DNA from 2 places in the Pseudoflavonifractor sp. SW1122 genome. Region 1 is predicted to be linked to the other one. Evidence: a T-box and tRNA genes for the amino acid it is inferred to sense, from the RefSeq annotation. Region 1 holds a T-box; the other holds one or more tRNA genes.
The links. A T-box is a leader RNA that pairs with one kind of tRNA and senses whether it is charged. The one in region 1 lies ahead of E0L15_RS10850 (glycine--tRNA ligase), so its partner is inferred to be a tRNA-Gly.
Positions count from the first base shown of each region.

Region 2: it encodes a tRNA-Gly, which carries the amino acid that the T-box ahead of E0L15_RS10850 (glycine--tRNA ligase) is inferred to sense. The anticodon was not compared.

Region 1 covers NZ_SJOS01000059.1:2,525-6,719, reverse strand. Annotated here, with positions in the region: gene E0L15_RS10850 (glycine--tRNA ligase) at 629-2,059, opposite strand; T-box leader at 2,118-2,340, opposite strand; gene E0L15_RS10845 (LTA synthase family protein) at 2,866-4,195, opposite strand, start outside.
Region 2 covers NZ_SJOS01000012.1:53,538-57,732, reverse strand. Annotated here, with positions in the region: tRNA gene E0L15_RS04760 (tRNA-Arg) at 76-152, shown strand; gene E0L15_RS04755 (putative ABC transporter permease) at 247-1,557, opposite strand; tRNA gene E0L15_RS04750 (tRNA-Gly) at 1,941-2,014, shown strand; gene E0L15_RS04745 (DUF362 domain-containing protein) at 2,225-3,352, opposite strand; gene E0L15_RS04740 (ABC transporter permease) at 3,455-4,195, opposite strand, start outside.

The sequences.
Region 1 (4,195 bases):
AAGAATCGCCAAAGGCGGGGCCTTCCCCCGCCTTGTGGAATCCACCCCGCGGTACTAGGTGTCCCTGCGTCCTCCTGTTTTCGGCCCTTAGCCCGGTGGGGTCACATAGATGGCATAAAACTTCTACAGAACATACCTACTTCTCTGAAACATAATCCTTCTACCCCCAGGGCCTTATCCTGGTGTACCGCTGTTCCCAGCGATCGGCGGCGGGAACGCCGCTTCTCCAGGGTAGGCCCGGACGTGAAAACCACCCAGCCATAGGGCCAGTTGCCAGGATAGCCTGGTGTGGTGCAGGAGCAGGAGCCACAGCAAGGGTGACGGGCCGAACCTAGGCTTGACGCAGTTCCAGCCTCGTACCCCAGGGAGGTCCTTAGGGGGGAACGCCCTAAGCGGGTTTTGGTTCCTTTTGACCGAGCAAAAGGAACCCCCAGCGGGAAGCGTCCCCACCAGGCTGGCAAGCCGGATACAGGGGCGGTTAGAAGAACCCCCTCTCGTCTGCCCGACGGCAGACAGCTGCCCTCGCCAGGGGAAAAGCTACGCCTGAGACACAGTAAAAAGGCAAGCTTTTTGCAAAAAGACCGGGAGACACCAACGTCTCCCGGTCTTTTCAATCAAATAGCCTGTCTTAGTAAGCCAGCTTGGCGTCCAGCCAGGCCTTCAGCTCGGAAATGGGCACCCGCACCTGCTCCATGGTGTCGCGGTCCCGGATGGTGACAGCGTGGTCGGCCTCCTCGGTGTCGCTGCCCACGGTCTGGAAGTCCACGGTGACACAGTAGGGAGTGCCGATCTCGTCCTGGCGGCGGTAGCGCTTGCCGATGGAGCCAGCGTCGTCGAAGTCCACCATGAAGTACTTGGACAGCTCGGCCTGAATCTCACGGCCCTTGTCAGACAGCTTCTTGGACAGGGGCAGCACAGCCACCTTGTAGGGGGCCAGAGCGGGGTGGAGGCGCAGCACGGTGCGCACGTCGTCCTTGCCGTTTTTGTCCTGACCCACCACTTCCTCGTCGTAGGCGTCCACCAGGAAGGCCAGAGTCACACGGTCGGCGCCCAGAGAGGGCTCGATGACGTAGGGGATATAGTGCTCGTTCTTCTCCTGGTCGAAGTAGGTCATGTCCTTGCCGGAGGTGTTCTGGTGGGCGGTGAGGTCGAAGTTGGTGCGGCTGGCCACGCCCCACAGCTCGCCCCAACCGAAGGGGAAGACGAACTCGAAGTCGGTGGTGGCGTTGGAGTAGTGGGAGAGCTCCTCGGGGTCGTGGTCACGCAGGCGCAGATTCTCGTCCTTCACGCCCAGGTCCAGCAGCCACTTGTGGCAGAAGTCTTTCCAGTAGGCAAACCACTCCAGCTCGGTGCCGGGGGTGCAGAAGAACTCCAGCTCCATCTGCTCAAACTCACGGGTACGGAAGGTGAAGTTGCCGGGGGTGATCTCGTTGCGGAAGGACTTGCCGATCTGGCAGACACCAAAGGGCAGCTTGCGGCGGGTGGTGCGCTGGACGTTCTGGAAGTTGACAAAGATGCCCTGGGCGGTCTCGGGGCGCAGATACACGGTGTTCTTGGCGTCCTCGGTGACACCCTGGAAGGTCTTGAACATCAGGTTGAACTGGCGGATATCGGTCCAGTTGTGCTTGCCGCAGGAGGGGCAGGGGATCTGGTGCTCGTCCACAAAGGCCTTCATCTCAGCCTGGCTCATGGCGTCCACGGGCTTGCCCAGCTCGAAGTTGTTCTCCTGGCACCAGTCCTCAATGACCTTGTCGGCACGGAAGCGCTCCTTGCACTCCTTGCAGTCCATGAGGGGGTCGGAGAAGCCGCCCACGTGGCCGGAGGCCACCCACACCTGGGGATTCATGAGGATGGCGCAGTCCAGACCCACGTTGTAGGGGTTCTCCTGGACGAACTTCTTCCACCAGGCCTTCTTGACGTTGTTCTTCAGCTCCACGCCCAGGGGGCCGTAGTCCCAAGTGTTGGCCAGGCCGCCGTAGATCTCAGAGCCGGAGAAGATGAAGCCGCGTCCCTTACAGAGGTTTACAATCTTCTCCATGGTTTTCTCGGTGTTCTTCATGTGTTACACTCCTTCATTCATAGGATGCCAGCTCAAAACAAAACGCCCTGAGCCAGCGGCTCAGGGCGAACAAAATGTCCGTGGTTCCACCTGAATTCGCACAGGGTCTGTGCGCACTCTCACCCGGTAACGGCGGGGGCCGGTGACGCCTACTAGGGTCTCCCGTTGGGGTCACAGCTCAGGAGGGCCTTCCCACAGGGCAAAGGTGAGGATTTGCACCGACCATCCTCTCTCTTTCAAACCTTCCACACCTGGGTACTTATCTCCGTCTTCGCATATTGGAGCCACTGTATCACGTTTTTCCCCAGGTGTCAAGACGGGATTTGTCCCATCCTGGCATCAACCATCACAGAAGAATGGAGCATTCCACGGTCCCTGTATCAGGCTTGCCAGCCTGGTGGGGACGCTTCCCGCTGGGGGTTCCTTTTGCTCGGTCAAAAGGAACCAAAACCCGCTTAGGGCGTTCCCCCCTAAGTACCCCCCTGGGGTACGAGGCTGTCAATGCGCCAAGTCTATGGTCGGCCCGTCACCCTTGCTGTGGCTCCTGTTCCTGCCACTATACCAGGCCCCCCTGGGCAGCTGGCCCTACAGCTAGGTGGTTTCCATGTCCGGGCCTACCATGGAGAAGCGGCGTTCCCGCCGCCGGAAGCATGGACTCACCCCCTGTGGTGCTGTGGTAGGGGCCGTGGCTTGCCCGGCCCGTGGTTACCCTGGTATTGCCCCGGGGGATTCGGGAGGGGCAAGCCCCTCCCCTACAACGGGTCACCGGGAGTCTGGCCAATCCAAGGGCCTGCATTCTTCATTTTTCATTCATCACTATTCATTTGACTCCTCGCCCTCAGCACAGGGGTGGCCACCTGGTCCCCGTACAAGGTGTCGTCCAGCAGGGTACTCAGCAAATCCAGCTTCTCCCCGTCGCCCCCGGTGGTGGGGTGCTTGTAGGTGAGGGTGCCGTCCTGGGCCAAACTATATACCCAGGTGTCGTTGAGCCGGGTGTGGGACAGGTTTTGCAACAGCTTCCAGTACACGGGCTTCTCCACCCCCGCCAGGTTCAGCAAATCCACCCCCAGGTAGTTGGACCCCCGGTCCACCTTGTCCCCGGGCTTCCCGGGCAGGTAGGCCGGGTCGTTGGACCAGATGAGATAGTCGGTGGAGTACAGCTCCTTCATCTCCTGGGTGGACCAGCGGCTGTAATCGGAGGAGCACAGCCCCAGCTTGGAGTACACCGTACCCCCATCCAGAAGCCCCACTCCGGGGCGGTGGTCCCCGAAGAACACGATGACCGTGGGCTCGGCCTGGTCCCGGAAGTAGTCGGTGAGCTGCCCCAGGGCCTGGCTGGCGTCGTGGGTGCCCTGCACCACCGCCTGGAACATCTCTTGGGCCTGCCCCTTGAGGTCGGACTGGAAGGCCACCGTCAGCTCCTGGGCGTCGTACTTCTTCTTGTCATAGGGGGCGTGGTTCTCCATGGAAATGCCATAGAGGAACTGAGGCCCCTCTCCCTTGCCGTCCTCATACAGGTCCATGAGCAGCTTGGACAGGTAGGCGTCCGAGTAGAAGCTGCCCTCCCGCTGTGCCTCCAGGTAGGCCTGGTCGGTGGCCTGGGGGTCGATGGCGGCAAAGTCGTCCTGGAAGTAGGTCTTCTCAAAGCCCATGGCCTCAAACATGGGGGTGCGCTTGTAGATGGAGTCGTCATACATGTGCACCATCTCGGTGGAGTAGCCGCTGTCCCGCAGCACCGAGGGCACCGAGGGCAGACGGGAGAACACCTGGGGGTCCATGTTGTACAGGTCTTCCCCCCACAGAAGGCCGGTGTTCATCCCCGTGAGGATCTCCAACTCAATGTTACAGGTGCCATATCCTAAACTCCGAGTATAAAAGGTCCCGGATACTCCTTCTTGTTGTAGGCTATGGAAGGTCTCCAGGGGGTCTCCGTCAAAAGTGACCCCGGGCAGGCGGGTGACGTCGAAGAAGGACTCGGAGAGGATGAGGATGACGTTGGGCTGCTGGGCCACCCGGGTGTCCTCCTCCTGGCTGGCCAGCTCCACGGCCTGTTGGGCCGCCCGCTCCAGCTCCTCCGGGGAGGTGTCCCCCTCGTTGAGGGCCATGTGCACCTGGTTGAGGGCGCCCCGCCACAGG
Region 2 (4,195 bases), on a different contig from region 1:
AAATCGAAAAAAACACTTGCAATTTCATTTCAGCTGTGCTAGTATATACGAGTCGCCAGAAAACGACAGCGACAAGCGGCTGTAGCTCAGCTGGATAGAGTGTTTGGCTACGAACCAAAAGGTCGGGGGTTCGAATCCCTCCAGCCGTACCAAAAGGCAAGTTCCGAAAGGGACTTGCCTTTTTTTCTTCCGGAGACATAGGAAAACGTCCGATGCAGGAATCAGCATCGGACGTTTTTTTCTCGGTCAGTCCGTGACCTGTTTCATGTTGGGGTAGACCTGATGAATCCGCTCGTCGGGGTAGTAGTGGTCCAAAAATTCGGTGAAGCCGTTGGTGGGGGCGTCAGGGGTCGATTGGCGCTGTTGATACCGGCCCAGAGCCAGGGCGGAGATGGCCATATTGAACACCATGAACACAACAATCACCCAGGTGAGCACTTTGCCCGCTTTCATGGGGATGCGCTCAATGAGACGGGACAGGCGGGGATAGAGGACCTTCATCCACACGGCGGCGGCAATGCCCCAGAAGAAGCAGTAGAGCAGATTGATGCGCCCGGCCAGGTTGAAGGGGATGTGGCTGTAATCCCAGAACACGGTGCCGAAGACCAGCTCGGTGAAGACACTACACACATATTCGTACACACCACCCACAATGGTGCCGGCAAGGAAGAGGTAGCCCTCGCTCTTGTCTTTGTACCGATAGAGCAGGGCGGTGAACATCACAGCGCCCAGGCCCCACACGATACTAAAGGGACCGTAGATGAGACTGCTGCGGCTCATCCAGATGCCCATGGTGGCCCGGCAGAACAGCGTCTCGATGATATCGCCCAGCAGGGCGGCAATGAAGAAAATCCAAATCAGCTTGGTGGGAGAACAGCCCTGGGCAAACACCGTGGGCTTGGGCTTTTGGGAGGGGGCGGCCTGCTCCAGATTGGGGAAGGCGTGGAGCATACGGGTCTGGACCCGCCGGGTGATGGCGTGGCCGAAGAGAGCGGTGAGCTCCTGGAAGTCTCGGGACAGCTGTTCCAGACGGCGGATACGCACCCCCATCTGTACCGTGATGCCTAGAGAGAGGGCCAGGTCCAGGGCGACCAGTCCCAATCCCACCAGAACCAGGATGCGGGACAGCAGGGGAGGGAGGTCACCCAACACCAAGGCTAGAAGGGGGTTGAGAAAACTCACACACAGCCATGCGCCCACACCCAGCACCAGCAGCAGGGGCAGAGAGATGTACCCGTGGAAGTGGAATTTGTGGTCGGAGAAGTCCCACCATCTGCGGTGGAGCATGCGCTCCAGAGCGACACCGGTGGTAATGACCAGAATGCCGGACAGAACGCAGGAGCCCAGAATAAAGAACAGGGGACGGTGGGTCAGTTCCGAGAGGAACACCGTGGAGAGTACCGCTCCAATGCCGTAAATGGGGCTGACAGGAAGGTTGAGAAAGCCTGGGTTGACAAAGGAATGTTTTTTGATGGCACAGAATGCCACGCTGATACACCAGCCTAGAATGGAATAGATGAGAAAGAACCAGGCCAGTTGGGAGAGTGAGTATGTCATGAAAAGCTCCTTTCGGGGTTGTTCTGAGAAAGACAAAAACTCACCACAGTATTGCTGATTACTGGGGTGAGTCAAAAAATATGCAGCATTGCGGGCTGATGGGAGATCAGCGCTGGCTGGGCACGGTGCGATCATCACCGAAAATCATATCATCCACATCAGGCTTGCGGGGATATTCTTTCACAAGTTTCACCTCTTTTCTCTTGCACTGTTGTACATTATAGCAACATGTACCGGAAAAGTAAAGGGTGGAATTGTAAAATACAAATAAAGTTTTGGGCAAGGTGTAGAAAAGTGGAGGGATAATGAGGAAGATAGGGGAGAAAAAATGCTTGCAATTTCCCAGGGGGTGTATTATAATAAGCTTCACCGAGTTGAAATATGCGGGTGTAGTTCAATGGTAGAATGTCAGCTTCCCAAGCTGAACACGGGGGTTCGATTCCCCTCACCCGCTCCAATGAAAAAGACACGCTAAAAAGCGTGTCTTTTTCATTGGGAGCCATAGGCTCATTTCAATGCTCGGCGGAAGTGAATTCCGCCTGCGCCAAGGTTTTCGCCCAGGCGAAAACACTTGTACGGCGCACCAGCGCCGCCCGGCTTTGCGGGACCCTGTACTTATAATTATAAAAATGCCTGGAGAGAAGCCCTCTCCAGGCATTTTTGAGTCTTACTTCAGGAACACCAGTTCATAGCTGCGAGAGCCGATGCCGATCTTTTCAGCGTGCTCCAGACAGGTCTTGTACTCCGAGTCGGGCGTGCTGTTTTCGAAGTGATCGTGGTGGTCGCAGAAATCCGGCTTGGCCATGTTGTCGCTGAGCTGGCTGTTGGGCAGGGGATCGCAGGCCAGGCAGGCGTCCACACAGGCCTGGTCCAGGGCCAGGGGATCAAAGGAGGCGAACATGCCGATGTTGGGGAGGATGGGGGCGTCGTTCTCGGCGTGGCAGTCACAGTTGGGGCTGACGTCCACAATGAGAGAGATGTGGAAGTTGGGACGGCCGTCCACCACTGCTTTGGCATACTCCGCCATGCGGCAATTCAGGTCCTTCACAGCGGCCCAACTGGAGAAGTCGATGGCGTCAAAGTTGCAGGCGCCGATGCACCGGCCACAGCCCACGCAGTTCTCGGTGACAATGTGCATTTTCCGGGTGGTCTCGTCAAAGGCCAGGCCCTGGTTGGCGCACTCCTTCATGCAAGACTTGCAGCCCACGCACTTGTCCTGGTGTACGGAGGGCTGACCGTTGTGGTGCTGCTCCTTCTTACCGGCCCGGGAGCCGCAGCCCATGCCGATGTTCTTGATGGCGCCGCCAAAGCCCGCCATCTCATGGCCCTTGAAGTGGTTCAGAGAGATGAACACGTCAGCGTCCATAATGGCTCGGCCGATCTTGGCGTTCTGGACGTACTCTCCGTTGACGGGGACCTCCACGTCGTCGGTGCCCTTCAGACCGTCCCCAATGAGGATGGGACAGCCCACAGTCATGGGGGTGAAGCCGTTTTCCCAGGCGCAGTACAGGTGTTCCAGGGCGTTTTTCCGGCTGCCCACATAGAGGGTGTTGCAGTCGGTGAGGAAGGGCTGGCCACCCAGCTCCTTCACCACATCAGCCACAGCTTTGGCGTAGTTGGGGCGGAGGAAGCCCAGATTGCCCAGCTCGCCGAAGTGCATCTTGATGGCCACGAACTTGTTATCCATGTCGATCTCGCCAATGCCTGCGGCCCGGATGAGCCGCTTGAGCTTGGTGGGAAGGCCCTCGCCCAGCTTGGTGCGGAAATCGGTGTAGTAAACGTTTGCTTTTTCCATACCTCATTGCTCCTTGTCTCGAAATAGGGTGAAAGTCATGTAAGAACAGTATAGCGGAGCCAGGAGAATTTGGCAAGAATCATCCGGGAAGGCTTTGAAAAGTTAGGCCTGCCAAACTGCTTTGAGGATGGCGCCAATTTTGGGCGGAGTGCCGTAGAGGAGCACGCCCACTCGGTAGATCTTGGCGGACAGCACCCCGATACCCACCACAGACACCGCCAGAATACCGATGGACAGGACAATCTGATAGACAGGGACGGTGCTCATAGCGATGCGGGCAAACATGGCGATGGGGGAGGTGAAGGGGACGAACGAGCACACCATCATGGCGATGTTGTCCACCGCACCGCTGCCCATGCTGAACATGACCACGCAGAAGGCAATGACAAAGAGCATGGACAGAGGCATGATGGAGGTGTTGATATCCTCCAGCTTGGTGGCAGTGGAGCCGATGGCGCCGTAGAGGAAGGCATAGAGAAGGAAGCCCAGAACGAAGAACACCAGCAGATATACCAGCAGGGACAGGGGCATGTCAAACAGGGAGGTCATCACGGAATTGCCGCCCCAAGCGTCCAGATTGAGCTGGTAGAAGAGAAGGGCGGAGCCGAAGATGACCGCCAGCTGGACAAACCCGGCGATGCAGGAGGCCAGCACCTTGCCGAACATCATGTTTACCGGGGTAGCGCTGGTGATGAGCAGTTCCATGGCTCGGGAGCTCTTTTCAGTGGCCACGTGGGAGGCTACCATCTGGCCGTAGAGCATGATGACCATGTACAGGGCCAACGTCATAATGTAGGTGTACCAGTAATTTTGGGCCTGGTCCACCCCCAGAAGTTCCTCTTT